Regions from separate parts of the Mesorhizobium sp. SP-1A genome, predicted to be linked through region 2. Evidence: predicted binding sites of a transcription regulator. Region 2 holds the regulator's gene; each other region holds the start of a gene.
The links. Region 2 encodes LexA, which represses DNA repair genes until DNA is damaged. Its sites were predicted from a motif close to TGTTCNNNNTGTGTTCNG; they were not measured.
Positions count from the first base shown of each region.

Region 1: recA (recombinase RecA) is a predicted target of LexA. The motif match lies at 6,000-6,017, and genes of this name have one in related genera.
Region 3: QU595_RS02695 (PA0069 family radical SAM protein) is a predicted target of LexA. The motif match lies at 2,660-2,677, and genes of this name have one in related genera.

Region 1 covers NZ_JAVXZD010000002.1:314,077-324,039, reverse strand. The annotation lists gene QU595_RS10305 (BspA family leucine-rich repeat surface protein) at 1-7, shown strand, start outside; gene QU595_RS10300 (BspA family leucine-rich repeat surface protein) at 157-1,374, shown strand; gene QU595_RS10295 (hypothetical protein) at 1,582-2,913, shown strand; gene QU595_RS10290 (hypothetical protein) at 3,068-3,463, shown strand; gene QU595_RS10285 (DUF6036 family nucleotidyltransferase) at 3,433-4,314, shown strand; gene QU595_RS10280 (hypothetical protein) at 4,369-4,767, opposite strand; gene recA (recombinase RecA) at 4,876-5,967, opposite strand; gene QU595_RS10270 (hypothetical protein) at 6,081-6,497, opposite strand; gene QU595_RS10265 (hypothetical protein) at 6,635-7,429, shown strand; gene QU595_RS10260 (hypothetical protein) at 7,962-8,234, shown strand; gene QU595_RS10255 (hypothetical protein) at 8,236-8,427, shown strand; gene QU595_RS10250 (hypothetical protein) at 8,435-9,088, opposite strand; gene QU595_RS10245 (hypothetical protein) at 9,246-9,413, shown strand; gene QU595_RS10240 (hypothetical protein) at 9,444-9,704, opposite strand; gene QU595_RS10235 (hypothetical protein) at 9,864-9,963, shown strand, end outside.
Region 2 covers NZ_JAVXZD010000010.1:71,670-81,632, reverse strand. The annotation lists gene QU595_RS27605 (LpxI family protein) at 1-56, shown strand, start outside; gene lpxB (lipid-A-disaccharide synthase) at 53-1,216, shown strand; gene gltA (citrate synthase) at 1,260-2,549, opposite strand; gene gltX (glutamate--tRNA ligase) at 2,729-4,150, opposite strand; gene QU595_RS27585 (ComEC/Rec2 family competence protein) at 4,249-6,792, shown strand; gene lexA (transcriptional repressor LexA) at 6,786-7,505, opposite strand; gene glp (gephyrin-like molybdotransferase Glp) at 7,615-8,823, opposite strand; gene moaC (cyclic pyranopterin monophosphate synthase MoaC) at 8,823-9,311, opposite strand; gene trpC (indole-3-glycerol phosphate synthase TrpC) at 9,314-9,963, opposite strand, start outside.
Region 3 covers NZ_JAVXZD010000001.1:555,027-564,989, reverse strand. The annotation lists gene QU595_RS02705 (DUF680 domain-containing protein) at 411-629, shown strand; gene QU595_RS02700 (alpha glucosidase) at 792-2,453, opposite strand; gene QU595_RS02695 (PA0069 family radical SAM protein) at 2,752-3,906, shown strand; gene QU595_RS02690 (ribonuclease HII) at 4,103-4,777, shown strand; gene QU595_RS02685 (F0F1 ATP synthase subunit B) at 5,144-5,635, opposite strand; gene QU595_RS02680 (F0F1 ATP synthase subunit B) at 5,646-6,242, opposite strand; gene QU595_RS02675 (F0F1 ATP synthase subunit C) at 6,301-6,525, opposite strand; gene QU595_RS02670 (F0F1 ATP synthase subunit A) at 6,590-7,348, opposite strand; gene QU595_RS02665 (AtpZ/AtpI family protein) at 7,417-7,818, opposite strand; gene QU595_RS02660 (cell wall hydrolase) at 8,057-9,241, opposite strand; gene der (ribosome biogenesis GTPase Der) at 9,468-9,963, opposite strand, start outside.

The DNA.
Region 1 (9,963 bases), on a different contig from region 2:
TTGCTAAGTCCTACGGCGAACACAGGCATTTTGCCAACGGCGGTCAATGAATAGGCTTCTCATAGCATATACAGATGTCGGGCGAACAACGTAAAGCTTTACTTTCTATTTCGGGAACCCAATATCTTTGTACTCGACAGAATAAAGGTTCCGACGATGCTGAATAGATCTATCATTCGCGTTCTGGGAATAGCAGGGGTTCTTATGTTTTCCGTTTGCCATGCCGTGGCTGAACCCAAATTTTTCTTCCGCGTTAAGCCAGGCTTGGTTGAAGCGTCAGCAACGGACACCGATTCAATCAGAATTATTTTCAATGATTTTACCTTCGGACCCTACCACACCGGACAGGAAATTACTCCTATGTCCTTAGCGTCAATTATAACGATCAGCGGAAGCAGTGAAGTTGCCGCAGAAGACCTCGAATGGGTTGTCACAGGCCTCCCAGAAGGATTGGTGATAAACAACGGGATTCTTTCAGGCATTCCGACCCAAGAGGGATCCGTTTCAACAACGATCACCGCATCGCATAAATCGGCGGCATCCCCCGTCAGCAGGACATATGATATATCTATTAATGCTCCCCAGGTGGCCTGTTATGACCCGAGTAGCATAGGCAAAGTTGGGACTCATCCTGAATGTAAGGGCATGCTGATAGTCGATAAGGAGATGCTGATCGCAGCTGTCTCCAACGGATATCAGATTGCACGAGAAGGAATCTCATTCACACTCGCGAATGGTGAACACAACGTCTTCACAGGGCAGGTTGAAGATTTTTCTATGCTGTTCTTCGGAACTGATTTCAACGGAGACATATCCTACTGGGATACTTCAAATGCAAGAGACATGAGCATGATGTTCTATACTGCCTCGGCATTTAACCAAAACATCAATTCCTGGGACACGTCGAATGTAATAAACATGAGCTACATGTTTGCTTCTGCTACTTCCTTTAACCAGCCCATCGGTAGTTGGGACACGTCAAAGGTAAGGAACATGAGTGATCTGTTCAATTTCGCAATATCATTCAATCAGAACATCGGTTCTTGGAACACTTCGAGCGTAACGAATATGAGTAACATGTTCAATTCAGCTATATCGTTCAACCAATCTCTTGAGGACTGGAATACCTCAAATGCAACAAACATGCGTTCGATGTTCTACTATGCATCAGAGTTCAATCAAAATATCAACTCTTGGGATGTATCTAGAGTAACAGATATGAACACCATGTTTTCCTACGCAACGCTATTCAATGGCGATCTCAGTTGTTGGAACGTTCAACACATCTTTGCAAAACCGACTTTCTTCGATGAAGGAACGAAGGCGTGGGAGCAAGCTCGAAAACCTCGCTGGGGGCAAGCACCTGCTTGCTAGATATGCCATCCCATTATTGACACATATTGATAGACAGCAGGATTTTCTCACTCAATAATTATTAATGCCGCTAGGGCACTTCCTGTTGATCCTATTATCTTCGATGTGGGAGTGAATAGCATGTGCATTCCGGTCGCTGGCGAACCAATTCTTCCACCCGACAACGTCCTTCGTGGCGGAAATTAAAAAAGCAGAAGGATCTAGAAAATGACGGATACGACCGAATTTAAATGCAAGAACTGTAAGGATCATGGCGTTATTGGCGGCATGTACCGTGTCGGCGCGGCCGATGTTGATGTCTGGGAAGAACCTTGTCCTGATTGCGGTTTGTCCGATGAACTGGAACAGCAACTCGCTTATAGATGCCTGGGCTATTTGGGTGAATCGGCCACTTATTGCCTCGCCACGGCCGAGAACGACCCAACAATCGAGATCAGCCTAACCCGCAAGCTGGATACGAACTCTCAAGAGGACTTATATCCAGTCTATGGCAATTCCGTCCGCGAGCTGCTCGTAAAGCTTGAAACAGAGCGCGATGCAGCGCGACAGCACGCCGCAGAAGCTCGTATTCGCGAGAACAAGGCCGAGGATGCTCGCATCACCGCATCGGATAAGGCAACCAAGCTGGAACTTGAGGTCGAGGAGCTGAAGAAAGCTCTGGAAGCCGCAGAGGCGCGTGCGACTGCTGCCGAGAAGGACAAGGCCGAGATCGAGGATATCAACAATGAAGCCCTCGAATATCTGGTGAGTTTACATGTTGCTCGCAGAAAACTTGGCCACGAAGACATCGACACGCTTGAGGTCCTCAAACTTTACGACGAACTCAGAACCGAAAATGAGCGTCTACGCCAGCTCGTGTCGATGGCTGAAGCCTTCACCATCACCGACGACAGCAAGCGGCGGACTCATGGCTATGACCACATCGAAGTCGTCCATCGCGGAGACAATCTCTGGTGCGTGTCGAACGGTTCTTCCGTCCTGAACAAGAACGGTGAATGGGAATGGGAGCCACAACCATCCAGTCGCACCGATGAATTCATTGCCTCCAGCCGTTTCTCGCTTGATGAAGCGCTCGCTCGTGGCTTTGAGGCAATCGCGAATGATCCTTTGAAGCGGTCTATCCCTCGTTCAGGCAACGAACTGCCGCTGCCTGCGTGGAATACGTTCGTCACCTATCAGAAGCGCGTTGGTGCCTGGCTCGAAGACTGCTTCGGCCACAGGATTGCGCATGACAAGATCGAGCGCATTGACCGCTTCATGGAAGAGGCCATCGAACTGGCACAGTCGCTTGGCTACTCGGCCGACCGCGCTCATGCGCTGGTCGAATATGTCTTCAGCCGTGATATCGGTGAGCCTAATCAGGAACTCGGTGGCACAATCGTGACGCTGGCCTCGCTTAGCTACGCTCATGGACTCAGCATGGCCGAGGCGGGAGAAACCGAACTTCGCCGAATCTCACAGCCGGAGATCAAAGAAAAGATCAGGGCCAAGCAGAAGACGAAGCCGACTGGCTCCGCATTGCCGATTCCGGTCAATTAATGGACTAAAGGTCGCTCATTCACGTGAGCGTGGATTGAAACTGGGACAAGCCGACCATTTTAGACAGGGCAGTCAAAGGATGCATAGGACGGGCTATCGTGTTGCTTTTACACGGCGGCCCTACTACATTAACCGAAACGAGCCTTTGAAAAACATGACCAAAGTCGACCTTATCAATGAGGAGTTCAAGTTGGCCGCGCACAGGATTATTGCGCGGCTGATTAAGCTTGACCCTTCATTGCTTGAAAAAGCTCGTAAAAAGATATCAACCATGGAAGAAAAGCATGGCGAGGTTGACTTCATACTTGAGTGGAAAGAAATCCTCTCAAAAGACTCAATCTTTGATATCCAAAAAGAGCTTACGTCGAGAGACGAAGACAATTACAGATTAAGAATATCATCCCCCTTTAACACGATGTCATTCCCACCGTTCGATTCCGAAGCCTACCGTCGAAGAATATGGAAGGCGGCAAAGCGACTGGTTGAGGATAGACTCAATCGACTTGAGGGAGATAAATTATGTCACGATCATCGGTTCGGACCCAGGTAGACTTAGATCGTGTGGGACGTGCTCTCGGCGAGCACTTTAAGACCGACTTGGTCGTGGTAGTCGGAAGCCAATCTGTCTTGGTCGGCTGGCCAGAAGCACCCGTTCTAATGAGAACGTCCAATGAGATTGACGCGTATCCCGCCAATTTCAAGCAGTGGGAAGCTCTCCCTGCCAATGAAGGCCTTGAAGCTTCAGAGGAAATCGCAGCGATCTTTGGAGCGCTTTCTTCATTCTCGGAAACGCATGGTTTCTATATCGACGGCGTAGATAGCTCCACAGCTGTCTTGCACAAGGATTGGAGCAAGCGGGCAGTTTTTCGCGACGTAGCCTCCTACGGCAAGACGGTGACTATTATCGCTCCTTCCGTAGAAGACATGGCCGTTTCAAAGCTGATCCGACTGGTGGAAAAGGACCGAGGATGGCTTACCTCGTGTCACGAAACGCGGCCATTCGAAAAAGAGAATCTCCTGCGTCTGGTTTCTGAAACCACCGAAAGGAGCGAAATTGTCGCTAACGTAAAATCGTTTCTAGACACGCTACCAGACAAGAAGCCGTATAGAACACCGACCATCGAGGAGATACCCAATCACGACCCTGAAACACACTGCGTGACTATCTCAGGGAGAGAAGGCGCATTGTTCGTTCGAGCTTGGGACGCAAGATATGGCCTCTACAACAAGGTCGATAATCATCTTGGCCCCGCCGTCGTCACCAAGGAAGACAAACTCTATTTTTTGGATGGCAAAAAATATCCGTATGACGAGTGGCTGAACCAGCCAAGAGTGGTTGCAACTCGCGAGAATGCGAACGATGGGCAGTCAGAAGATTTCACACTTCCCAAATTCAGGTAGGAACTGACGTACATTTATGAAAGTGACACGCTTGGTCGACAGCGTTGCGGGAACTCATCTTCCTGACAGGATCTTTCTGCCCACTGCTTCAAATCGAGCGATCAGGGCCTCGTCTATCTCTGGAGGATTCCATGAACGAGTTTCATTCATAGCTGATTTTGCAAACCCTTCGACGAACGGGATGTTCGTCATGTTGGTCAATGCAGTGTACGTGACATTGAATGCTTCGATTATTAGTTCCTTCATCTCAGCTTGGGTAATGCGAGAAACTTTCGTCCATGGGATTTCGCCATCGGGTGTGACAACCTTTACGTCCGAAAAATCACCAGTGCGAGAAACAGGGTCCTCCCCTGAGTGGATGTTTTCAAGGACTGTGTCTCGAAATCCGTTAAGAACAATGGCCCTTGCAAACTCATCCGAATATCTGTCCTTCGGCCGTCTTTTCAAAGGCATCTCATCGCTCCTTTACCCGAGAAACTACACGAAATAGTTCCTACTGCAAAAAGGTAAAGGCAGGCTCGATCTCTCAGCCTGCCTTCGTCATCTCAATGTAGTGAAGCCTTAGTCGTCGTTCGGCTCGATATCGTCGCCTTCGCTCCCCTCAGGGCCGCCATTGTCGAGCAACTGTTCAGCGATCAGCCCCGCATCCTGGCGCAACTTGGCTTCGATCTCGTTGCAGAGGTCAGGGTTGTCCTTCAGGAACTGCTTGGCGTTCTCACGCCCCTGTCCGAGCCGCATGGAGTTATAGGAGAACCACGCTCCAGACTTTTCAACGACGCCAGCCTTCACGCCGAGGTCGATGATCTCACCCGTCTTGGAGACGCCTTCGCCGTACATGATGTCGAATTCCACCTGCTTGAAAGGTGGTGCCATCTTGTTCTTGACGACCTTGACCTTGGTCTGGTTGCCGACGACTTCATCACGGTCCTTGACGGAGCCGATGCGACGGATGTCCAAGCGCACGGACGCATAGAACTTGAGAGCGTTGCCGCCTGTCGTGGTCTCCGGAGAGCCATACATGACCCCAATCTTCATGCGAATCTGGTTGATGAAGATCACGAGCGTGTTCGACCGTGAGATCGTGGCAGTCAGCTTGCGCAGCGCCTGAGACATAAGGCGAGCCTGCAGGCCGGGGAGTGAATCGCCCATCTCCCCTTCGATTTCTGCCCGTGGCGTAAGAGCCGCGACCGAGTCAACGACCAGGACGTCAACAGCGCCTGAGCGAACGAGCGTGTCTGTGATTTCCAGAGCCTGCTCGCCAGTGTCAGGCTGAGAGATCAGCAGATCATCCAGATTGACGCCGAGCTTCCGTGCATAGACAGGATCAAGAGCATGCTCGGCGTCTACAAAGGCGCAGATGCCTCCAGACTTCTGAGCCTCGGCAATCACCTGCAGAGCCACAGTCGTCTTGCCCGAGCTTTCAGGCCCGTAGATTTCGACAATGCGTCCTTTCGGAAGGCCACCAATACCAAGCGCGATATCGAGAGACAGAGATCCTGTCGAAACGACCTCGGTCTCGACGACCTGATCGTTCTGCCCCAATCGCATGATCGAGCCTTTGCCATATGCACGCTCAATCTGTGACAGCGCGGCATCGAGCGCCTTCGCCTTGTTGGTGTTGTCCTCTACAAGCTTGAGTGAAGCTTTTGCCATTCTGACCGCCTTTCTTATCTTAGGCGATGTGATGTACCCGTTTTGTTCTCATTAGGCAAGGGGAATTAAAAAAAAGAGCACCAGAATAATTCTCTGACGCTCTCTTTTGTGAATTATCGCTGAAGGATGCGATCTACGTCAGTCTGGACTTTAACGAGGGTCACCAATCCATCGAGTCGGCGTAGAACAATCATATCAGGATGTGCAGTTAAAAGCTCGTCCATGGCGTCATACACCTTAGGTTCGAGATCATAGCGCTTGACCTCGTATTGCTCACGACGTGCTACCAGGCAGGCGATATCGTTCGGAGCGCTTCGCGACATTGCCCAATTTCCTGGCTTGAAGTCCTTCTCGATACGAACAGCAAGCTCGTGATTATAGGAATGCCCCTCAGGAAAGGGTGCGGGCCACTCCATGAAAGCCAGTCTTGCCGTGCCGTAACGCGCAGCAAGCGCTAGCTTGTCCTCATCGGTGAGCTTGAGTGTTTTCGGTGGAAGGCCAAGTTCCTTCCGGCGTTTTGCCTCGCCCATATTATTCCCTTTCAAAATCGAAAATTATCCCTCTTATCTAGAATTCTGGCAGGAATAGTCGTTGTTTCAAGCCTTAAAACGTGCAAAAAGAAACCCAACACAATCGATATGGCATCGACAGATTTCAGGGGAGGGCAATGGGGAAAATTCCGGTAGTAGGCACCACGGTTAAAATCGATCTCGACAAGGGCGAACGAGGTTGGGCAAACAAGGGTATTCAGCACGGCAGCGTCGTAAAAGTCGTCGAATACTCGCAGATTCACTACGGCCGCACCTGCGGTCACGATAAGGGCGGCCTCTATGAAAACGACAGTTACGCCCTCGTCGAGAACGACAAAGGCACCCGCTTCCAAATCTGGACGCCTTCGCTTGCCGCTATCGACGGCGTATCCGAAATGATGGACAAGAGAAGCAAGGAAGAGCGTCGCATTGGCGATTTGCCGGATACGAAGTTCTGGGAAATGGACATCGTTATGGACGAGGAAGGTGAAATCTTCAAAATCCAGCACATCTGGTATGACCAGATTGGCGAATTTTGCAACGATGGCGTGACCCCTATGCCAATCTACGCCTGTGGAACAGATGGAAACGGTTACTCTCATCGTCGTGAAGGTTCTCTTACACTCGTCGAGCGCGGCAATGTCTGGAAGAGAGCGCACGGTGAAGAAATGGCATTTGCATCCACGAAGGAAGAGATCGACTTCTACATCCTGGTTGGCGACATCCAGTACATGAAGAATCCCCGCCTAACGACGGGACAATACCACTGGCCGCAATTGGACGCGCTTGAATCAATTCGGGATGGCTATGGCGACTACTGCTTTGGGACAAGTCATTCAGTCGTCAAATTCGATGACCCCAAGATTGGTGAGATGGCTCGTGATTACTGGCTGAAGCACAATGATCCGAAATATGATTGGCTTGTTTCATAATTCGCCCATCAGGTTGATGGCTTTAATTGCGCTGTTAAAAAATTTATAAACAGAAAGAAATAAGTTGACATCATTTTAAATAAGGCCATGTTGGTGAACAGCATTAAACAAATGTGTCTTATTTGCACAGTATGTTTGATAGCTGCTCGACCAAGAACCGCAGATGGTTCGTTCGTTGCAGAGACGTGGCTACAATGAGTGGATTATCAAGGGCATACTAATATGCATAATGCATTGTCCGTTTAATGCGTAGAATATCTGTTCTATGCCTCAAAGCATGGTGCAGATGCGTCATTGAGGTGCTTCATAGCAAGTCAGTGGCAAATTTAGATCCCCTCAATGGCGGTGGGGACATAGTTCGAAAATGAATTATGAAACAAGCCAGATCACGATAAGGAAGCAGGGCCTTCGATGTAGGGCAAGGCGCACTGAATTGATGATGATATAATGAAAAAGCGTTGCTTCGGCAGCGCTTTTTCATTGCGAATAATTCTCAATTTCGATATGCAGTTGCACAACGACGGGAGCAATCATGATTCCACACGCATCCTCTGAACCGAACGATGGAGCCAGCCTTTCTGCGGCTCGCAACGAAATGTACAAGCAGGCAGCTGCAGCGCTGGGCTGGAACTGGTCAGCAGCTCATGATGGGTACATTAGCGAAAACCACCGCGCACGTAATGGCGATCCGAAGTGGTCGGACTACAAGGTGGCCAGCGACGCCGAAGAAGCCTGCTTCTGGGACGGGATCGAGACGGAAGCAGATGCCCTTCACGAGATCAACCGCTTCAAGGATATGAACTGAGATGGCTGAACGTCCCTTTCAAAACACAGGAACCGTCCTCGATGAGATCGAGGGCGAGTTCAAGGACGGCAAGTTTGTGGCTTCAAACTGGCCTGGCGTTCGCGTCAGCGGCAATCCAAACCTCCTGAGCGATCTGGTAGCGGCACTCGACCGTGAAAAGGCGGAAGAAGAAGCCGTAGCTGACAAGGGTTGAGTTCGAGCTACCAGCCTGGCGCGGCCAGGTAATCCAATGTCTGGATGGCTTCATCGAACTGCCTATCGAGTTCTGCCCACGTTTCGTCGGTAGCTCGAACTCGCCAGCCGACTTCATTTGCGAACTTGGCTTTGAATTCAGTGACAGCCTTGATTTTGGCTTCGTCTGGATCGAGGGAAGCGTATTCGCGAAGCTGAACCATCATCTCAGCGATGGCGAGCTGGACGTCAAAATCGAAAGTCCTTGTTTGCTTCACCTTGTTAAGCCACTCACCGTTCAGGTTCCAGACTGCAAAGGCGTCATGAGCGCGAGAAGTGGCTTCCACCAGGTCGACACCAGCAGCTTCCAGGCGCTCCTTCTTTTCCCAGTGCCGCATGAGGCGGAAATGCAAGTCATAGCCGTCTTTCAGAACCGAATGCGGAGCGAACTTTCCGATACCAATCGCATCCTGCCGGATAGCATGTGCGCAGCGCTCGGCCGCCTGCTCACGAGTTGCGCCGTAGCCATATGGACTGAAATCAGGATCTGAAACCTGATCATCAAAGCTGCAATCCAGGACGGCATGCCAATTCCCATCCTTGCGCTGTCTCTGGCGCGTAATGATGTGATCGGCAAAACTGTCCAGCGTGCGTTTATAGAATGGTGTCCGTTCAGTCGTCATGGTGGTTCCCTTATTGCGCTCCTCGAAAGCAGGAGGCGGAGGCCTTTTACCAACTATGGTTGAAGCAGACGAAAGCCACACCTGATATAAATTTGCAGCCGAACCGCACATTTTGCCTCCTGCTTAGCCTTAGTAAGAGGCAACCAAGGAGAAGACCATGCGAGTTCGGCTAACAAAGAAACGGCTGGAGGCCATCATCGAGGCGCTCACATCGCGACTGGCAGGCGAGATCGATATCAGCCAGGACGATGGTTCACCCTCCGCCGAGGATTATGAAATGGCTCTTGAATGGGCGATGCAGGAGCTGACTAAGCGAGAGACTTAGCGGAGATGCCCCCAAGCCATCTCATAGGCGTCAGGCTTCCAGTTTGCGTTCGTAGTTCCTGTAGGCCTCGTATTGTTCCTGCGGCGACAGTTCCGGCTCATGGCCGCAATAGCGGTTGTACGACGCCTTGTCAGCGAAGTGCGCGTAGACCAGACGATTGCCGTCCTTGAAGCCCGCTACAAAATAGGAGCCTGCCTCAGCGAAGGTGGATGTGATGTCGCACTCCTGCAGCTTCAATGCGACTGCGCGGGAAAAAGGCACGGATGTCGTATTGGTAGGAGACATCAGCATGAAAATAACCCTTTCAGTTGCCTGACTTATATCCACATTTCAGAGCTATTCAACATATTTATTCGAAATTCAATAGATTCAAGTAGCAAATTTATTGACAACAATTTTTAAATAGCGCAATAGGGCAGGGCGGTCAGAGATCGCATTCTTGGGGTATCGATGGGAAAATATTGCGAACTGATCAAAAAGCTTGAGAACCTGGAAGGACCTGATCGAGAAATCGATCTTGAGGTTCTGAACGCGCTCGCTCCGCATAAAA
Region 2 (9,963 bases):
TCGCCAATCGTTACGGCCTGTTCGCGCTCGGCCTGCCTGCGAAGGCGATGGAATGAGCGAGGGGCGGCCGCTGAAGATCGCCGTCGTCGCGGGCGAAGAATCCGGCGATCTGCTGGGCGCCGATCTGATCGCCGCGCTAAAGCGCATGACCGGCCGGAATGTGCGCCTCGTCGGCCTGGGCGGCCGGCACCTGGAGGCCCTTGGCCTCGCCAGCCTGTTCAATGCCAGCGAGATCGCCCTGACCGGCGTGAGCGCGGTGTTGCGGGATCTGCCGAGGCTGATGCGCCGGATAGGGCAGACGGCCTCGATGGTCGTGGCCGAGAAGCCCGATTGCCTGATCACCATCGACAGCCCGGATTTCTCGCTTCGCGTGGCCGGGAAGGTTCGCGCGGCTGATCCGACGATTCCCATCGTCCATTATGTCTGCCCGAGCGTGTGGGCGTGGCGGCCGGGCAGGGCGGCGGCGATGCGCCCTTATGTCGACCGCATCCTCTGCATCCTTCCGTTCGAGGTGAAGGAACTGGAGCGACTTGCCGGGCCTCCGGGAACATATGTCGGCCATCGCCTGCGCCACGACGGGAACATCGAGGCCGCGGCCGCCATGCAGGCGGCACCGCGCGACCTGGCGGACGACCGGATCAAGACGTTGCTGCTCCTGCCGGGCTCTAGGGGCGGTGAAGTGCGCCGGCTGATCGAGCCTTTCGGGCGGACCGTCTCCATCTTGCGGGCCAGAGGCCACCGGCTTCGGCTGATCCTGCCCACGGTTCCGCACGTCGCGGATTTCGTGCGCGGAGCCGCGAAGAACTGGGACGAGGCGCCGGAGATATTCACCGATCCGGCAGACAAATGGCGTGCTTTCGGGGAAGCCGACGCGGCGCTGATCGCCTCGGGCACCGTATCCCTGGAACTTGCATTGGCCGGCGTGCCGATGATCGCGACCTACAAGCTCGATCCGGTCGTCCAGACCGCACAGCGCCTCATCACGGTCTGGTCGGCCCTGTTGCCGAACATCATCGCGGATCGTGCCATCGTTCCGGAATTCTACAACGGCTATGTGCGGCCGGAAAATCTCGCCCGGCAGCTGGAGGCGCTGTTTTCGGACAGCGGCATGCGCGCCTGGCAAAAGGCGGGTTTTGCCGAAGTGCGCCGCCGCATGGAAACGGACCGGCCGGCCGGGGACATCGCGGCCGAAGCCGTGCTTTCCCTCCTCAAATGAAAAAGCGCCCGTAAAGGGCGCTTTTCAAAAGCTTTCTTTGCGCTCAACGCTTGGCGATCGGCACGTAGTCGCGTTCGGTCGCGCCGGTATAGAGCTGGCGCGGACGGCCGATCTTCTGGCGCGGATCCTCGATCATTTCCTTCCACTGCGCGATCCAGCCGACAGTGCGGGCGACCGCGAACAGCACCGTGAACATGGTGGTGGGGAAGCCGAGCGCCTTCAGCGTGATGCCGGAATAGAAGTCGATGTTCGGATAGAGCTTCTTCTCGATGAAATAGTCGTCGGTCAGAGCGATCTTTTCCAGTTCCATCGCCACGTCGAGCAGCGGGTCGTCCTTGATGCCGAGTTCGCCGAGGACCTCGTGCGTGGTCTTCTGCATGATCTTGGCGCGGGGATCGTAGTTCTTGTAGACGCGGTGGCCGAAGCCCATCAGCCGGAACGGGTCGTTCTTGTCCTTCGCGCGCGCGATGAATTCCGGGATGTGGTCGACATGGCCGATCTCCGACAGCATGGTCAGTGCCGCCTCGTTGGCGCCGCCATGCGCCGGGCCCCACAGGCAGGCGATGCCGGCGGCGATGCAGGCGAACGGGTTGGCCCCGGAAGAACCGGCAAGACGCACGGTCGAGGTGGAGGCATTCTGCTCGTGGTCCGCGTGCAGGATGAAGATGCGCTCCATCGCCCGCGCCAGCACCGGGTTGACCTTGTATTCCTCGCACGGCACCGCGAAACACATGTGCAGGAAGTTGGCGGCGAAGCCGAGATCGTTCTTCGGATAAACGAAGGGCTGGCCGATGTAATATTTATAGGCCATCGCGGCGATGGTCGGCATCTTGGCGATGAGCCGCATCGAGGCCACCATGCGCTGGTACGGATCCGAGATATCCGTCGAGTCGTGGTAAAAGGCCGAAAGGGCGCCGACCACGCCGCACATCACCGCCATCGGGTGCGCGTCGCGGCGGAATCCGGTGAAGAAGCGCGACATCTGCTCGTGCACCATGGTGTGGCGCTGGATGCGGCGGTCGAAATCGTCCTTCTGCGCCTTGGTCGGCAGTTCGCCATAGAGCAGCAGGTAGCAGACTTCGAGGAAATCGCCGTGTTCGGCCAACTGGTCGATCGGATATCCGCGATGCAGCAGGATACCCTTGTCGCCGTCGATGAAGGTGATCTGCGATTCGCAGCTTGCGGTGGAAGTGAAGCCGGGATCGTAGGTGAAGACGTCGGCGGTGCTATAGAGCGAACTGATGTCTACGACGTCGGGACCAAGAGTGCCACTTCGCACCTTGTACTCGTGAGTTTTGCCGCCCAATTCCAGTTTCGCAGTCTGTTCGGTCATCGCAAACTCCTTGTCGTTTCTTCTTGCCCGCCAGGCAAATCAATCCTGCTACGCAAATGCCGGAGATTTTTCGGAATTCAGCAACACTTCCCAACGGGAGGCTTGGCTCGATTGGTCCAATGCCAATGTTGCACCGCAAAAAACCCTCTTTCAATGCCAATCTTGTTGGTCCAGCTTTCCTAATCGATTTGGTCTTCGATACGGGCGAGGCTTTCTTTGCGGCCCAAGACGGCCAATACGTCGAACACGCCGGGCGACGTGCTGCGGCCCGTCAATGCCGCGCGCAGCGGCTGCGCGACCTTGCCCAGCTTCAGCCCGGTATTCTCGGCGTAAACCCGAACCGCTGCTTCCGTGCTGGCCGCAGACCATTCCTCAAGCGCCTTGAACGGCGCAAGAATGCCCTTGAGAACCGCCCTGGCGTCGGCATCGAGAATGGCCGTGGCCTTTTCGTCGAGATGGAGCGGCCGTTCCGCAACGATGAAGGTCGCACTGTCGGCAAGTTCGACAAGGGTCTTGGCTCGCTCCTTCAAGCCGGGCATGGCCTGCAGAAGCTGCGCCCTGGTGCGCTCGTCAAGCCTGGCCGCCAGCGGCTCCGCTCCGGGCAGATAGGGCAGCGTCTGCAGCAGGATCTTCAAGAGCGCGGAATCGTCCATGCTGCGCATATGGATGCCGTTCAGCGCCTCCAGCTTCTGGAAATCGAAGCGGGCAGCGCCCTTGTTGACATCGACGATGTCGAACCAGGCGATCATGTCGGCGATGGACATCACCTCGTCGTCGCCATGGCTCCAGCCGAGCCGGGCGAGATAGTTCAGCAGCGCTTGCGGCAGATAGCCCATCGCGCGATAGGCCTCGACGCCCAAGGCGCCATGGCGCTTGGAAAGCTTGGCGCCGTCCGCGCCGTGGATCAGCGGGATGTGCGCCATCTGCGGCACCTGCCAACCCATGGCGTCGTAGATCACGGTCTGGCGGGCCGCATTGGTGAGGTGGTCGTCGCCCCTGATGATGTGGGTGACCCCCATGTCATGATCGTCGACGACGACCGCATGCATATAGGTGGGGTTGCCGTCGGAACGCAGGATGATGAAATCGTCCAGGTCCTTGTTGGGGAACCGCACCTCACCCTGCACCAGATCACGCACCACCGTCTCGCCATCGGAAGGGGCCTTGATGCGGATGGCGCCCGGAACGCCTTTCGGGGCTTCGGAAGGCGCGCGGTCTCGCCAATGGCCGTCATAGCGCGGCGGGCGGCCCTCGGCGCGCGCCTTTTCGCGCATGGCCTCCAACTCGGCCGGGGTCTCGTAGGCGTAGTAGGCCTTTCCGAGGCGCACAAGCTCCTCCGCAACCTCGCGGTGGCGCTGCGCGCGCTCGAACTGGGAAACCGGCTCGCCGTCCCAGGTCAGCCCCAGCCAGGACAGGCCGTCGAGAATCGCGGCCGTCGCCGCCTCGGTCGAGCGCTCGCGGTCCGTGTCCTCGATGCGCAGAAGCATCGTGCCGCCGGTGTGCTTGGCATAGAGCCAGTTGAACAGCGCCGTGCGCGCGCCGCCGATATGCAGGAAGCCGGTGGGCGAGGGGGCAAAACGGGTGACGACCTTGTCGGACATGGGACTTCCGTGGGCGGGCCCTGGAACGCGGGCGATGCAGGCTTTCGTGGTTCGCGCGTTCATGTAGCATAGGAGGTCAGGGGCGCAAGGGGCAGGTCGTGGCTGGATGGGGCCGGGACACGAGCGAGGGCAAAAACGCGACGGTCGGCGTCAGCGAGCGCGATCTCTTTATCGATAAACAGTCGATTTCACCGACGATTTTTCTGCCGCCCAGACATCCGCCCGAGACGACGGCAGAAGATGGAGGCACTCCTTCCATTCCCGACCGGGCACATGGGCGCCGGTCCGGCTCTTGGCGCCGGCTCGGATTCCTGTCCGGGCTCCGGCTCTCCATCGAGACCCTTGCCGGGCGGGCGGCCGAGGCCGCCGTGCTGGAACTCGACCGTGGGGCGGCTTTTCTGCTCGTTCCCGTGTTTCTGGGGGTCGGCGTAGCCTGGTATTTCTCGCTCTCGCAGGAGCCCGGCTTCCTGCAGCCCATCGCGACATCGCTCGTATTGGCGGCGATCGTTTTCGCCACGCGCGCCCGGCCGCGCACAAGGCTCCTGGCGATGGCTGGGCTGATGTGCGCTCTGGGGTTTCTCGCCGCCAAGTTCGAGACCTGGCGGGCCGGCACCGCAATGCTGGGGTCCGAAGTTTCGACCCGCATAACCGGCCAGGTCGTCTCGATCGACCAGATGGCAAACGGGCGCATACGCCTGACCCTCGACGTGGCCGAAACGGCCCGGCCAAAGCTGCGCTACCGGCCCGAACGCGTGCGGCTTACCGCGCGCAAGGTGCCCGAAGGATTGAAGGCCGGGGCGGTCGTTGCCGGCTATGCGCGCCTGCTGCCTCCAACCGGTCCCGTGCGGCCCGGCGGCTATGATTTCTCCTTCCAGAGTTATTTCGAAGGCATCGGCGCCACGGGATTTTTTCTTACCGATCCCAAGCTGGTCTCGGCCTCGCCCGTGGCGGCGGCGAGCCTCTCGCTGTCCATAGAGAACGCGCGCGATGCCATTGCCGACCGGATTCGGCGCAGCATTGGCGGTCCGGAGGGTGAGATCGCGGCGGCGCTGATCGTAGGCGTGCGCGCCGGCATCCCCGAGGAGATCAACGAGGCGATGCGGCGCACGGGCATCTACCACATCATCTCGATCTCCGGTCTGCATATGGCGCTCGTGGCCGGCACCATCATGGGGTTGCTGCGCGGCGCGTTCGCATTGTTTCCGGATTTTTCCGCACGGCATCCGGTCAAGAAATATGCCGCCGCCACTGCCTTGCTGTGCACCGCGGCCTATCTGCTGATTTCCGGCCTCGTGGTCGCCGCCGAGCGCAGCTTCATCATGTTGGCGGTCATGCTGTGCGCGGTTCTCTTCGACCGGGCCGCCCTTACCATGCGCAATCTTGCCATATCCGCGCTGGTCGTGATCGCGTTCTCGCCGCATGAAGTGGTCGGCCCCAGCTTCCAGATGTCGTTTGCGGCAACCGCCGCGCTGGTAGGCGCTTTTGCCGGCTGGACGGATTATAGGGCACGGAAGGGCCGATCGGCTCATATGCCGGTGACCGATCGCTCCCTTCCAGCCGCGGCAGTCGGCTGGCTGGGAAAAGGACTGGTGGCCGCTTCGGCGACCACCATCGTCGCCGGTCTCGCCACGACGCTTTATGCCGCCTGGCATTTTCAACGGATTTCGCCGCTCAGCCTGTTTGCCAACCTGGCCGTCATGCCGGTCGTATCGCTGGCCGTCATGCCGTTCGCGGTGTTCAGCGCGCTGGCGATGCCCTTCGGCGCGGACTGGCCCTTCCTCTATGTGATGGGGAAGGGGCTGACGGCCATGATCGCCATCTCGAACTGGCTGTCGGAGCATTCGCCGGTCGACGGAATAGGGCTGATCTCCTTGCAATCCGTCCTGCTGGTTACGGTCGCGCTGGTGATCGCCACCATGGCGACGACATGGTGGCGGCTGGCCGCCTTGCCTTTCGCGATCGCCGGTATCCTGACGTTGCGCGCGGTAGAGGTTCCGGATGTGCTGGTGGCCGAAGACGCGCGCCTCGTCGCGGTGCCGATCGGAGGCTCCGAGCTTGCAGTCAACCGGCCACGTCCCAGCGCCTTCGCGATGGATAATTGGCGCCGCGCCATGGATGCCGAAAACCTGGTTCTGCCGGAACGGTTGAAGGGCCCGGACCTGCGGTATACAGGCATCGATGCCAGTGAACTGCCGCCCGGCAGCCCGTTCCTGTGCGGCGCTGGACTGTGCGTGGCGCGCCATCCGAACGGAGCGATCGTCGCGCATGCGTCGACCCTTACCGCGGCGCGGTCCGCATGCGGCTTTGCGGCGCTCATCGTCATCGAGGACGCGACGGCAGCCGATCCCTGCAACGACCCGCTGATCGCCGTCGTCACGAAGCGGGATCTGGCCCGTTCCGGCAGCGCCGCTGTCCGCTTCAATCCGGCTTCGGCAACCGCGCAAGCGGAAATCCGCTTCGCCATCGAAGACGACTACCGTCCCTGGCATGTCCAGCGCCGGTTCTCCCGCGATGCAAGGGGATTGCCGCCATACCAACCGAAATCCGGAAAGCAGCGGTCGCCCAAGTCTTCTTCGCCGACGCCGTCGGCCTCACCACCGTCCGACGACGAAGCCAACGAGCCACAGGCGCGCTATCAATAGCGCCGGATCAGCCCGACGAGTCGCCCCTGCACCTTGACGCGATCCGGCCCGAAGATGCGCGTCTCGTAAGCGGGATTGGCCGCTTCCAGCGCGATCGAGGCGCCTTTCCGGCGGAAGCGCTTCAATGTCGCTTCCTCCTCGTCAATCAGCGCCACGACGATTTCGCCGGGGCTGGCGGTGTTGGCGTTGCGGATGATGACCGTATCGCCGTCGAAGATGCCGGCCTCGATCATGGAATCGCCCTTGACCATGAGGGCGTAGTGCTCGCCGCCGCTGATCATGTCCGGCGGCACCGAGATCGAGTGCGTCTTGTGCTGGATCGCGTCGATCGGGACACCGGCTGCGATACGGCCCATCACGGGCACGGAAATGGCGGGCGCGGCGTCGTCGTCATTGCTCGCAGCCGGGGCGCGGGGCGTTTCCTTGACCGGCCGGCCCAAACTGCCCTGGATGACGCTGGGCGAGAACTTTCGCGCCGCATTGAGGCCGGGAGCGATCGAGTCGGGCAGGCGCAGCACTTCCAGAGCCCGCGCCCGATTGGGGAGGCGGCGGATGAACCCGCGCTCCTCCAGCGCCGTGATCAGCCGGTGAATGCCGGATTTGGAAGCAAGATCAAGCGCCTCCTTCATCTCGTCGAAGGAGGGGGGGATGCCGCTTTCCTTCAACCGCTCGTGGATGAAAAGGAGAAGCTCATGTTGCTTGCGCGTCAGCATTGTTGCCCCCGAGGGATCGGAATCAGAAAAACAAACCCGGAACAAACACTATCTGTTCCAGTTGTGTTCCGCAACCGTTTAAAGTTCTGTGAACGCGTTGACGATTTGTTCAGCGCAGCATCAGCACGGTGCAGGTGTCGCCAACCTGCGCGGCTGGCGCGAATGGTGCCCGCACGATCAGCCCATCGGCATCCGCCAGCGTCTTGAGCATGGACGAATCCTGCACGCCAAAGGGTGTCGCAACCGTCCGCCCGGCGTCTTCCTTCAGCACCACCGCACGAACGTAATCCTCGCGCCGGTCGTTGGCAGGCATGGCGATGCCGAGCGTGGCTTCACGCATCACCTGCTGGAATGGCCGTCCGCCGAGGCCAGCGAGCAGGGGCTTCAGGAAAAGCTGCGAACAGACGATGCTCGCTACCGGATTTCCCGGCAAGCCGATGCAGCGGACGCCTTGCAGCCTGCCGAACATCAGCGGCTTGCCCGGGCGCATGGCGATGCGCCAGAAATCGAGCTTCATGCCCTCGGAGGTCAGCACGTCGTTGACCAGATCGTGGTCGCCGACCGAAGCACCGCCCAAAGTGACCAGCACGTCTGCCCTGGCGGCGACGGCTTTCCTGATGAGCGCCGCGATGGCTTCCCGGTTGTCGGAGGCGATGCCGAGATCGAGAACGTCTGCGCCCACCGAGCGCGCCGCCGCGACTACGCCGAAAGCGTTCGACGCGATGATCTTGCCCGGACCGAGATCGCTGCCGGGCGGCAAGAGCTCGTCGCCAGTCGCGATGATCGCGACCAGCGGCCTGCGCACCACGTCGAGGCGCGGATGGTTGGCCGAAGCGGCAAGGGACAGCGCCGCTGCATCGAGGATGCGGCCTTTCTTCAACAATATCTCGCCTTCGGAGAAGTCGAGGCCGGTAAACCGGATATGACGACCCGGTGCAGAGCCTTCCAGCACCTGGATCAGGCCTTCTCCGAGGTCGCGGACATTCTCCTGGATGACGATGGCGTCCGCGCCGGCGGGCAATGGCGCCCCGGTGAAGATGCGAACCGCTTCGCCGCTGCCGACATGGCCTTGAAAAGGGTGGCCCGCGGCGGCAGTGCCGACAACGGCGAGCCGGGCCGGCACGGTGGCGACATCGTCCGCGCGCAACGCATAGCCGTCCATGGCGGAGGCGTCGAAGGGAGGCTGGGTGCGCAGAGCGGCCAGCGGGCCGGCCAGCACGCGCTCAAAGGCTTCGGAGAGCGCGACGCTTTCAGCCGGAAGCGGTTCGACGCCATCCAGCAGCCTCGCCAGCGCCTCGGAAACCGGAACCAGCGCCATCAATCGCCTGCCTTGTAGTCGCCCGATTTACCGCCGGTCTTTTCGACCAGCCGGATGCCGGAAATCGACATGGCCCGATCCACGGCCTTCGCCATGTCGTAGATGGTCAGGCAGGCTACGGAAGCGGCCGTCAAAGCCTCCATCTCCACACCCGTCTTGCCGGTTACGCGTGCGAGGGCCGTGACCTTGAGGCCCGGGAGGGCATGTTCCGGCTCGATGTCGACCGAAACCTTGGTCAGAAGCAGGGGGTGACAGAGCGGGATCAGCTCATGCGTTTTCTTGGCGGCCATGATGCCGGCGATGCGGGCCGTGCCCAGCACATCGCCTTTCTTGGCGTTGCCCTCGAGGATCGTCCGCAGTGTTTCGGGACGCATCGAGACGAAGCCTTCAGCCACGGCGGTGCGGACGGTTTCGGCCTTCTCCCCCACATCGACCATATGCGCCTCGCCCGATGCGCCGATATGGGTGAGGGATGTGCCGGAAGACATGATCAGGCGCTCTCCGCCGCCGCATCCAGCCCCAGCAGGCGCCGCGTGGCGGCAGCGACGTCGTCCTGCCGCATCAGGCTTTCGCCGACGAGGAAGGTGCCTATGCCGTATTTGTCAAGACGCTGGCAGTCGTCATGGGTGAAGATGCCGCTTTCGCCGACAAGCAGCCTGTCAGCCGGGATCATTGGCGCCAGACGTTCGGATGTTTCGAGGCTGGTTTCGAAGCTGCGTAGGTTGCGATTGTTGATGCCGATCAGGCGGGAGCCAAGCTTCAGCGCCCGCTCGGTCTCCGCCTCGTCATGCACTTCGATGAGAGCATCCATGCCAAGCGCGAAGGCGGTTTCCTCGAGCTCCCTGGCCAAGGCATCGTCAACGCTCGCCATGATGATGAGAATGGCGTCGGCCCCCCAGGTGCGGGCCTCGTAGACCTGATAGGGATCGAACAGGAAGTCCTTGCGCAAGGCGGGCAACGTCACCGCATTGCGCGCCGCGACGAGGAATTCAGGCGCGCCCTGGAACGACGGCGCATCGGTCAGAACCGAAAGACAGGCCGCGCCGCCCTGCTGGTAGGCTTTCGCCAAGACAGGCGGGTCGAAATCGGTGCGGATAAGGCCCTTGGACGGGCTTGCCTTCTTGATTTCGGCGATCAGCG
Region 3 (9,963 bases), on a different contig from region 2:
GGCGCGCCACGAAAGGCATCGGCCGACCATTGAACCGCCCGCTTTGTAGCGCCCCCCCGCTTGGAAGCTCAAGCCTCAAGCCGCCGCGTCCGTGGGGCCAGCGCCGGCGACAAGGCCGTCATTTGTGAAACATCCGTTGACGGTGCGTGCATGACGGTGTGAACGCCGGCTAAGTATCCTTTTTGATACTACGCCAGGTTGCCGTCACGTAACCCGCTGTAAATCATGCGAGATTCACTTCAGGAGAGATCGCGGGCCCGTTTCAAGCCGTGGAATCTTGGTCCAGACGGAACAATTTCGTGATTGGAAGTTGGCCGGCAACGCGCCCAGATCAGCGCTGTCCGAACGACGCATATCCTCCCAGGACGCCGCTAGACGGACATGACATTTTGGAATTTCGGAGTACGAAAATGAAAAAGATCGCTCTTACTGCCGCCCTCGTTCTCGCCGCCGCCGGCGGTGCCTTCGCCGGAAGCGACCATTACGGCTCGCAGAACGCCTACCCGCAGGCCACTTCCTCGGTCGACAGCACCTACACGTCCTCGGTCGATCGGCAGGCGGTGAAGGTCCAGCAGGACAACGGCCAGACCCGTGCGACCAACGACATCCAGCCGCAGTTCCGTCACTGATCGAAACCGCGCAGTCAACCAAAGCGGCAGGCTTGCCCGCCGCTTTCGTTTTCCGGCAGCTGCCTTGAAAAGCCCCGCCTAGGCCGGTCTTCCGGCCGCTACGTGGCTCACCGCCGCTCCCTGCATCGATGCCGAAGGCAATCGACGCAGGGTCTCCTCACCTCAGGCGATGCGGCCGAACCACGCTCCATAGCCATCGAGCCGCAAGGGCGTCGCGCCCGGTTGGTCGGAAAAGCCGTGCCCCGCCAGCGGTTGCAGGTCGCCTGCGCCGAGATCCAGTCGAGCCGGCCTGCTGCCGAGATTGAAGGCGCAGACGATGCGCTCGTTGCCTTCGCGGCGCGAAAACGCCACCACATCCCCCTCGCTGGCGATGAATTCGATATCGCCCTTGCAGAGCGCCGGATGACCGCGGCGGAAGGCGAGGAAGCGGCGATAATGTTCCAGCAGCGAGGTCTCATCGCCCTGCTGGGCATCGACGGCCCTGGCTAGATGCTCGCGCGGCACCGGCAGCCACGGCCTGGCTTCGGAAAAGCTTCCGTTCCTTCCGCTTTTGTCCCACACCATCGGCGTGCGGCAGCCGTCGCGGCCCTTGAATTCCGGCCAGAAGCGGATGCCGTAGGGATCGCGCAGGTCCTCGAAGGCGAGGTTCGCCTCCGTCAGACCCAGTTCCTCGCCCTGATAGAGGCAGACCGAGCCGCGCAGCGACATCAAAAGCGCTGAAACCACCTTGAGATAAGCGGTCGGATCGGGTTCGCCGGCTGCCCAGCGCGTGGCATGGCGCACCACGTCGTGGTTGGAGAAGGCCCAGCACGACCAGCCGTCGCCGGCCACCCGGCCGAACTCCTCCAGCACCGCCCGCACCCGCGGCGCGCTGATCTTTTCCGGCGCCAGGAAATCGAAAGCGTAGCACATCTGCACGCGCTTGCCGTCTTCCGTATAGGCCGCCACCACTTCCAGTCCGCGCTGGGAATCGCCCACCTCGCCGACCGCCGCGGCACCCGGATACTCGTCCAGCAGCGCGCGGAACCGTTCCAGGAAGCCCAGATTCTCCGGGCGGCTCTTGTCGTAAAGATGGTCCTGATAATTGTAGGGATTCACCGCCGGCGCGGTCTGGTCGTTGCGCTGTTCGGGCGGCAAGGGCGGATTGTCCTCCAGCCCCTGGCTGTGGAAATAGAAATTGATGGTGTCAAGGCGGAAGCCATCAACGCCGCGCTCCAGCCAGAAGCGGGTGATTTCGAGCAGCGCATCCTGCACCTCGCCATTGTGGAAGTTAAGGTCCGGCTGCTCGGACAGGAAATTGTGCAGGTAATATTGCTGGCGGCGGGTGCCCCATTGCCAGGCCGAGCCGCCGAAGATCGACAGCCAGTTGTTGGGCGGCGTGCCGTCGGGCCTGGCGTCGGCCCAGACGTACCAGTCGGCTTTAGCGTTGTTGCGGCTCGACCGGCTCTCGACGAACCAGGGATGCTCGTCGGCGGTATGCGAGAGCACCAGGTCGATCATCACCTTGAGGCTCAGCCTGTGCGCCTCGGCCACCAGCGCGTCGAAATCGGCGAGCGTGCCGAACATCGGATCGACGTCGCGATAGTCGCTCACGTCATAGCCGAAATCGCGCATGGGCGACTTGAAGAAGGGCGAGATCCAGATTGCGTCCACCCCGAGCGCGGCGATATAGCCAAGTCGGCGCGCGATGCCCTTGAGGTCGCCGACGCCGTCGCCGTTGGAATCCTGGTAGCTGCGCGGATAGATCTGGTAGATCACCGCGCCGCGCCACCAGTCGCGATCGACGGCCGGCGCCGCGGTTTCGATTTTTCCTGCCGCCTGCATGAAGCATCAGCCTCCTTTTTTCCGGACCTGCCGGCAGGCCACCCACGAGCAGCGCGCCAGGTCTGACGTCGGCACGATCCGGTTCGCCCCCGTGCCGGGAAAACCCTCGCCGCCAGAAGATCGTTCCGCGCCGGGAACCGGAAGGTAGCGAAGGAGGCCGGAACCGGAAAGGGCAGCGTGACCCATTTCCTCACCAGCTCCGCAAATGTTCTTGATATGTTCCGATCCTTGAGATAGGAATAATTTCATGAGACGAGCGATTCGACAGCCGGCAGACAGCCCTTTCGAGAGAGCGAAGATGGAACAGATCGTGCGCGCCGACATTGCGGCCTTCGGAGCAGGACGCGCCGAAATGGCAAATGCGATGATCGAGCAAAGCGGCGTGCGGGTGCGGCCCGAGCGCAATCGCGGCCGCTCGGCAGGCATCAATCCTTCCGGCCGTTTCGAGCCGGTGACGCGACATGTCTTCGACGATGGCTGGGATTCGCTCGAGGAATTGCCGCCGTTCAAGACCGAGGTGCAGGTGGAGAAGCCGCGCACCATCATCACGCGCAACGAATCTCCCGACATCTCCTTCGACCGCTCGATCAATCCCTATCGCGGCTGCGAGCATGGCTGCGTCTATTGCTTCGCGCGCCCGACCCACAGCTTCATGGGCCTGTCGCCCGGACTGGACTTCGAATCGAAGCTGTTCGCGAAGCCTGACGCCGCGCGGCTGCTCGACAAGGAATTGTCCAAGGCGGGATACCAGCCGCGCACCATCGCCATCGGCACCAATACCGATCCCTATCAGCCGGTCGAGCGGCAATGGCGCATCATGCGCGAGATCCTGGAGGTGCTGGAGGCGCGCGGGCACCCGGTCGGCATCGTGACGAAGTCGGCGCTGGTGGTGCGCGACATCGACATCCTGTCCCGCATGGCCGAACGGGGCCTGGCCAAGGTCGCGCTGTCGGTGACGACGATGGACCGCATGCTGGCCCGTACGATGGAGCCGCGTGCCTCGACGCCGACCAAGCGGCTGGAGGCGATCCGGCAACTGGCCGACGCGGGCATCCCGGCCTCGGTGATGGTGGCGCCGATCGTTCCGGGCCTGACCGATCAGGAAATGGAGCGCATCCTCGATTCGGCCTATTCGGCCGGCGCGCGCGAAGCGGGCTACGTGCTGTTGCGGCTGCCGCTGGAGGTCGCGCCGATCTTCAAGGACTGGCTGCTGCGGCACTATCCCGACCGCTACCGGCACGTGATGTCCCTGATCCGCTCGATGCGCGACGGCAAGGATTACGATTCGGAATGGGGCAAGCGCATGAAGGGCAGCGGCCCCTATGCCTGGCAGATCGGCCGGCGCTTCGAGATCGCGGCCAAGCGGCTGGGCCTCAATGCCGAGCGGCGGGTGCTGAGGACCGACCAGTTCGTGCCTGCCGCAAGGGAAAACGAACAGCTGATGCTTTTGTGACATCGGCACATGGTCGTTGTGCCGCGCGGGTGATCCCGCCTCGCCCGCGAAATGCTCATCGGTCCCGCCGCCTGTCGCGAGGCCACCGTATCCGTCCGGCCTGTCCCCCCGCTGCCGACGGCGCCCGCGACTCGACGCCCCACCCGGGTCGCCGGGCCTTGCGGAGAATCGGGGCCGATGCGAACCTCGCCGCACCATGGCTCGCGCGCGCCCCGATTCTCCGCCTCTGTTCGAAATAATCGAAAGGCCCGACTTTTCGGTCGAGACCAGGGCGATATCGCAGGGCATCTGGCCAGTGGCCGGGATGGACGAGGCCGGTCGCGGCCCGCTCGCGGGCCCGGTAGTGGCCGCCGCGGTGGTGCTCGACCCCCAGAACATCCCGGACGGGCTGGACGATTCGAAGCGCCTGAGCTTCGAGCAGCGCGAAGCGTTGTTCCAGAACATAATGGCAAGCGCCCTCGGCATCTCGATGGCGTCGGTTTCCGCCGAGGGCATCGACGCCACCAACATCCTGCGGGCCAGCCTGGAGGCGATGCGCCGGGCGCTGTGCGGCCTTGCACTGCGGCCCAAGCTGGCACTGGCCGACGGCCGCGACGTGCCGCCCGGCCTGCCCTGCGAGGGCCGCGCCCTGATCAAGGGCGACCAGCGCTCACAATCGATCGCCGCCGCCTCGATCGTGGCCAAGGTGATGCGCGACCGCATGATGGCCGATTGCGGGCGCCGTCACGTGCATTACGGCTTCGAACTGCATATGGGCTATGCCACTGCCCGGCATCGCGCGGCCATCGAGATCCACGGTCCGGTGGCCAGGCTCCACCGCACCTCCTTCGCCCCCTTCCGGCTCGGCGCCGTAGAAATCGCCGAGGGGTAGCCCGACCGGGCTGCGCGTTCCAGGCCGGTGCCCGATTTCCGTCCGGAACAAACGGAAGATCGTTTCGATCTTCCATGAACGGTCTACGATCACGGCTTTGGAGGGTGCTTCCAGCCCGCTCCATCTTATCATTTGATTTTGCCGTCACGTCATTTAGCCGTGATTCCGCGCCGGAATGCCGCCGACGGCAAAACACTCCTTCGCAGGCCCGGAGCAACACGGGAACTCGAACAAGAAAACTCCTGCCCATCGTTCCCGCGCGGCCCTCCCGGTTCGATCAGGCCTCGCCATGCCCGCAATGAAAAGAGCCGCCGGGTTGCCCCGGCGGCTCTTGAAATCCAGGCGGACAAGACGTCGCCGAACGGCTCAGTTCAGCTTGGCCTTCACGTCGCTCAGGGAAGCCTTGAACAGTTCGGCGCCGGTCTTGGCGTCGATCTTGGAGGCAAGCACCTGACGAGCCGCTTCCACCGCCAGATCGACGGCGCTGGCGCGCACTTCGGCGATCGCCTCGCGCTCGGCCTGGCCGATCTTCTGCTCGGCGAGCGCGGTGCGGCGCGCGACGTAGTCCTCGGTGCGCTTGTGCGCCTCTTCGCCCAGCGTCGCCGCCTCGCGCTTGGCGGCCTCGACGATGTCGGCGGCCTCCTGCTCGGCCTGCTTGCGCTTCTTCTGGTACTCGGCCAGCAGGGCCTGCGCTTCCTCGCGCAGGTTGCGGGCGTCGTCCAGCTCGCTGCGGATGCGGTCGGCGCGCGCGTCAAGCGATTTCGAGAGCGCGGCCGGGACTTTGACGTAGATGACGATGGCGACGAAGATCAGCAGCGCGATCGTCGCCCACATCGTCGCGAGGGAGGTTGCGTCCATGGCGATCTCCTCAGCGGCCCGCCGCCACGGCGGCAGCGATCGCGGACTTGTCGGCCTTGCCGACGAGTTGCTCGACGATGGCCGTCGCGGTGCTTTCGGCAATGGTGCCGACATCCTTCATGGCGCTGGCCTTGATGTCGGCAATGCGCTTCTCGGCTTCGGCGAGCTTCGTTTCGAGCCCGGCCTCGACGGCCTTGCGCGCGTCCTCGGCCTCGGCCTTGGCCGCATCGCGGGCCTGCTGGCCGATCGCGTTGGCGTTGGCCTTGGCCTCGGCCAGTGCCTGCTCGTAAGCCGCCACAGCCGCGTCGGCCTCGCCCTTCAGCTTGGCTGCCTGGTCGAGATCGCGCGCGATCCGGCCGGAGCGTTCCTCGAGGATGCCGCCGAGACGCGGCAGCGCGACCTTCTTCAGGAACAGGTAGAACAGGCCGAACGTGATCGCCAGCCAGAGGATCTGCGAGGGGAACGTCGCCGGGTTGAAGGGCGGGAAAGTGCCTCCTTCATGCCCGGCATTGCCCGGCACCTCGGTGCCGGCATGCGTGCCTTCGGCGCCCGCGCCGCTTTCGACGGCAGGCGCGGCCTCTTGCCCATAGGCAGGTGTCACGAACATCACGTCGTTCCTATCATTCGGGCCGGCCGCCCGGCGGCCAGGCCCACAGACGACCCAATCAGCCGAACAGCGCCAGCAGAGCGATGAGCAGCGAGAAGATGCCCAGAGCTTCCGTCACGGCGAAGCCGAAGATCAGGCGGCCGAACTGGCCGTCGGCGGCCGACGGATTGCGCAGCGCGCCCGCCAGGTAGCTGCCGAAGATGTTGCCCAGGCCGATGCCCGCGCCACCCATGCCGAGGCAGGCGATGCCGGCGCCGATGTACTTTGCTGCTTCAACTTCCATGTCCAACTCCTTTGAAATCTGGAAAAGCTTCGATGCGATCCGGCGAACACCCGCCGGCAGGTTCCTAGTGCGACGGATGCAGCGCGTCGTTGAGATACATGCAGGTCAGCACGGCGAAAACGTAAGCCTGCAGCGCGGCCACCAGCACCTCGAGCGCGGTGATCGCGACGGCCATGAAGAGCGGCAGCACGGCGCCGGCGACGCCGACGGCGCCCATCGCGCTCAGCGACACCACGAAGCCCGCGAACACCTTCAGGGTGATGTGGCCGGCCAGCATGTTGGCGAAAAGACGGACGGAGAGGCTGACCGGGCGCGACAGGAAGGAAACGACCTCGATCAGCACCACGAGCGGCATCAGGACGCCGGGCACGCCTTCCGGCACGAACAGCTTGAGGAAGCCGAAGCCGTGCTTGGCGAAGCCGTAGACGATGACGGTGCCGATCACCAGGATCGCCAGCGCGAAGGTGACGATGATGTGGCTGGTGACGGTGAAGAAATAGGGGAACAGGCCGAGCAGGTTGGCGACCAGCACGAACATGAACAGCGAGAACACGAACGGGAAGAAGCGCATGCCTTGCGTGCCGGCGGCATCGCGCAGCATGGAAGCGACGAACTCGTAGGTCATCTCCGACATGGACTGGAAGCGCGAGGGAACCAGCGAGCGGCTCGACGTCGAGAACACCAGGAAGGCCGAAGCGACGAGCACGGCCACGACCATGAACAGGGAGGAATTGGTGAAGGAAAGGTCGTAGCCGCCGACGTGGATCGGGACGATGGTGTTGATATGGAACTGGTGGATCGGATCGACCTTGTCAGCTGCCACTTTTTCAATCCCCTTGAAGGCCGGCGGCCCTCTCACTTCAGTCAGCCACTGGAAAGCGGCGCCTCAATTCATTTGTCCGGGTCCGAGCGCGGCTTTCGGCCCTGCCCGAACTCGGCAACAAGCCCCGCAGAGCGCAGGACATTCAAAATGCCGGCACCGAAACCGAGCAGCAGGAACACGATCAGCCCCCAGGGCGACGTGCCTGCCATACGGTCGACGATCCAGCCAATGGCAACGCCAACAGCTATGCCGGCGATGAACTCGCTGGACAGCTTGAATGCCTGCGCATACCCGACGGGACGCTCGGCCTTCGCTGCACCTTCCCCCTCGAGCCGGTCCGGCAGCCTGGTCGCAAGCGATGCTCCAAGCTCGCGCCGGCGGCGCTCAAGTTCCTCGTCGCGGACGCCGGCATCGTGCTGGCGGGCCGGGTCTTTGCCTCCGGTTCCGGCTGGCCCATGCTCATCGGCCATCGCAACCTCCCTGCCCGGCCGGAACGCCATCGTTCGGCCGCTTCAAGTCGCGGGCAACATAGTTAGAGCCCCCTTTCGCGTCAAGCCGAGGGCCAAGCTTTACCCGAAACAATTTCGCGCTGTTAAATCAATGGCTTATTGGAGTGCGACATCGTGCCCGCCGCCCGTCGCGCTTCCCGGCAGGCGAATCCGACCCGCCGCGGCGCCGGCAGGCGGGCTTGACGAGACGGAATCCTGGTCAGCTCCAGCCGCCGCCATAGGTGCGGTAGAAGATGTGCAGGCCGATGCGGGTCATCTTCTTCATGTAGCGTGCCCAGCCCGGACGCACATAGGCGGCGTAATAGTGGGTGGACGATCCGACCTCCGGCAGGAAGATCTTGCCGGCGGTGACGGCCATAGCGATGTCCTGCGCGGTCTTGTAGTATTTCGGCTCGGTGACGCGATGCCGGCGGCCGTCGCAGGCGAAGGAGAACTGGCAGGCGTTGAGCCAGTGGCGGTTCTGGTAGACGACGTCGCAGATCGACCCCGGATAGGCCGGATTGCGCACGCGGTTCAGCACCACCTGGGCCACGGCGGCCTGGCCGCGCAGCGACTCGGAGCGCGCCTCGAAATAGATGGCCTCGGCCAGGCAGGCCTGCTCCTTCTTGGAAAACACGCTGGCCGGCAACGGGTTCTGGATCCACCAATGATCGCCCTTGGCCATGGGCGGTATGAAGCGGCCGTCCTGCGGCTGTTCGTCCTTCAAAAGCGCCTCGAACGGCGAGGATTTGGCATAGTCCGGCTCCGCGGGCGCATAGGCCGTGGCCAGCACGTCGGCCTTGTCGCTGGTGACCAGCGAAGCCAGCATGGAGGGCACGCCGGAAGTGGTCTTCCCGTCTTCGCGCAAGTGGAAGGCGGAGGCGATTTCGACCTCCTTGCCCTTGATGGCCGGCTTGGCGAAGGCGAGCTTCAGGCCGCTGTCGAGCGAGGGGCGCAGCAACGACGAGGTGCGCTGGAATATGGAGCCCGCGGAAAAGTTCTTCGGCGGCGCCACCGGAGCGATCTGGACGATGCGGTTCTTCTTGTCGCCGCGCACGACGCGGTCCTCGTCCGGGGTCTCGCCCACCACCCCGCTCTTGCCCACGAAGGCGACGTGGCCGACGCCGGGCAGATCGACGCCGGACCCCGAGATCGAGCCGGTGACGGCGTCGCCGTCGGCGAAGGGCATCTGCGCGGCGTGCACGGAGCCGGCGACGGCTTTCTCGACATAGGCGTTCCAGCGCGCGTTGGGCGCTTCCAGGCCGGAGACAAGGCTGGTCATGTCCTGATAGGCGGCGACGGTCGGAAAGCCGACCCATATGCCGAGACCGAGAAGGAAAGGCGCAAGCAGCGAACGCTTCCCTTCGGCAGCGGCTCGCAGCCGCTCAAGACGAAGTCGATGCACGGAACTCTCCAGGACGCGACTGAACCCCACTGGAGGATCACAATGCCTCGTTAACCTTGATGGATTGTTAATAGCGGCGACGTTAGGCGATTGAATTCGCTAACGAAATCTTAACGATAGCGGCTGCGCGAACTCCCTCCGGCCGTACCGGAGACCTGCAAACGAGGACAGAGCGTTGCCGGGCCGGCGGCACGCGCAACCGGTCACCTGCTGCCGCGATGTTTGCTCAGCTCTTTTTGCGCGCGCGTCCCGCGAAGGGATTGTCGGAAGTCCTCAGCGCGATGCGGATCGGCACGCCGGGCATGTCGAAGGCCTCGCGCAGGCTGTTCGTCAGATAGCGCACATAGGATTGCGGCATGGCGTCCGGCCGCGAGCAGGACACGACGAAGCCCGGCGGGCGGGTCTTGGCCTGGGTGATGTAGCGGACCTTGAGACGCCGCCCGGCGACGGCAGGCGGCGGATGGTGCGCGAGGATGCGCTCCAGCCAGCGGTTCAGGCGCCCGGTGGAGACGCGGCTGTTCCAGACCTTGTGCGTCCGCAGGACCGCGTCCATCAGCTTGTCTAGGCCGCGGCCGGTTTCGGCGGAAACCGGAACGGCCTGGATGCCGCGCGCCTGCGGCAGAAGCCGCTCGGTCTTCTCACGCAGTTCGGCAAGCAATTGCTGGGGGCTGTCGACGAGGTCCCACTTGTTGAAGGCGATGACCGGAGCGCGGCCTTCACGG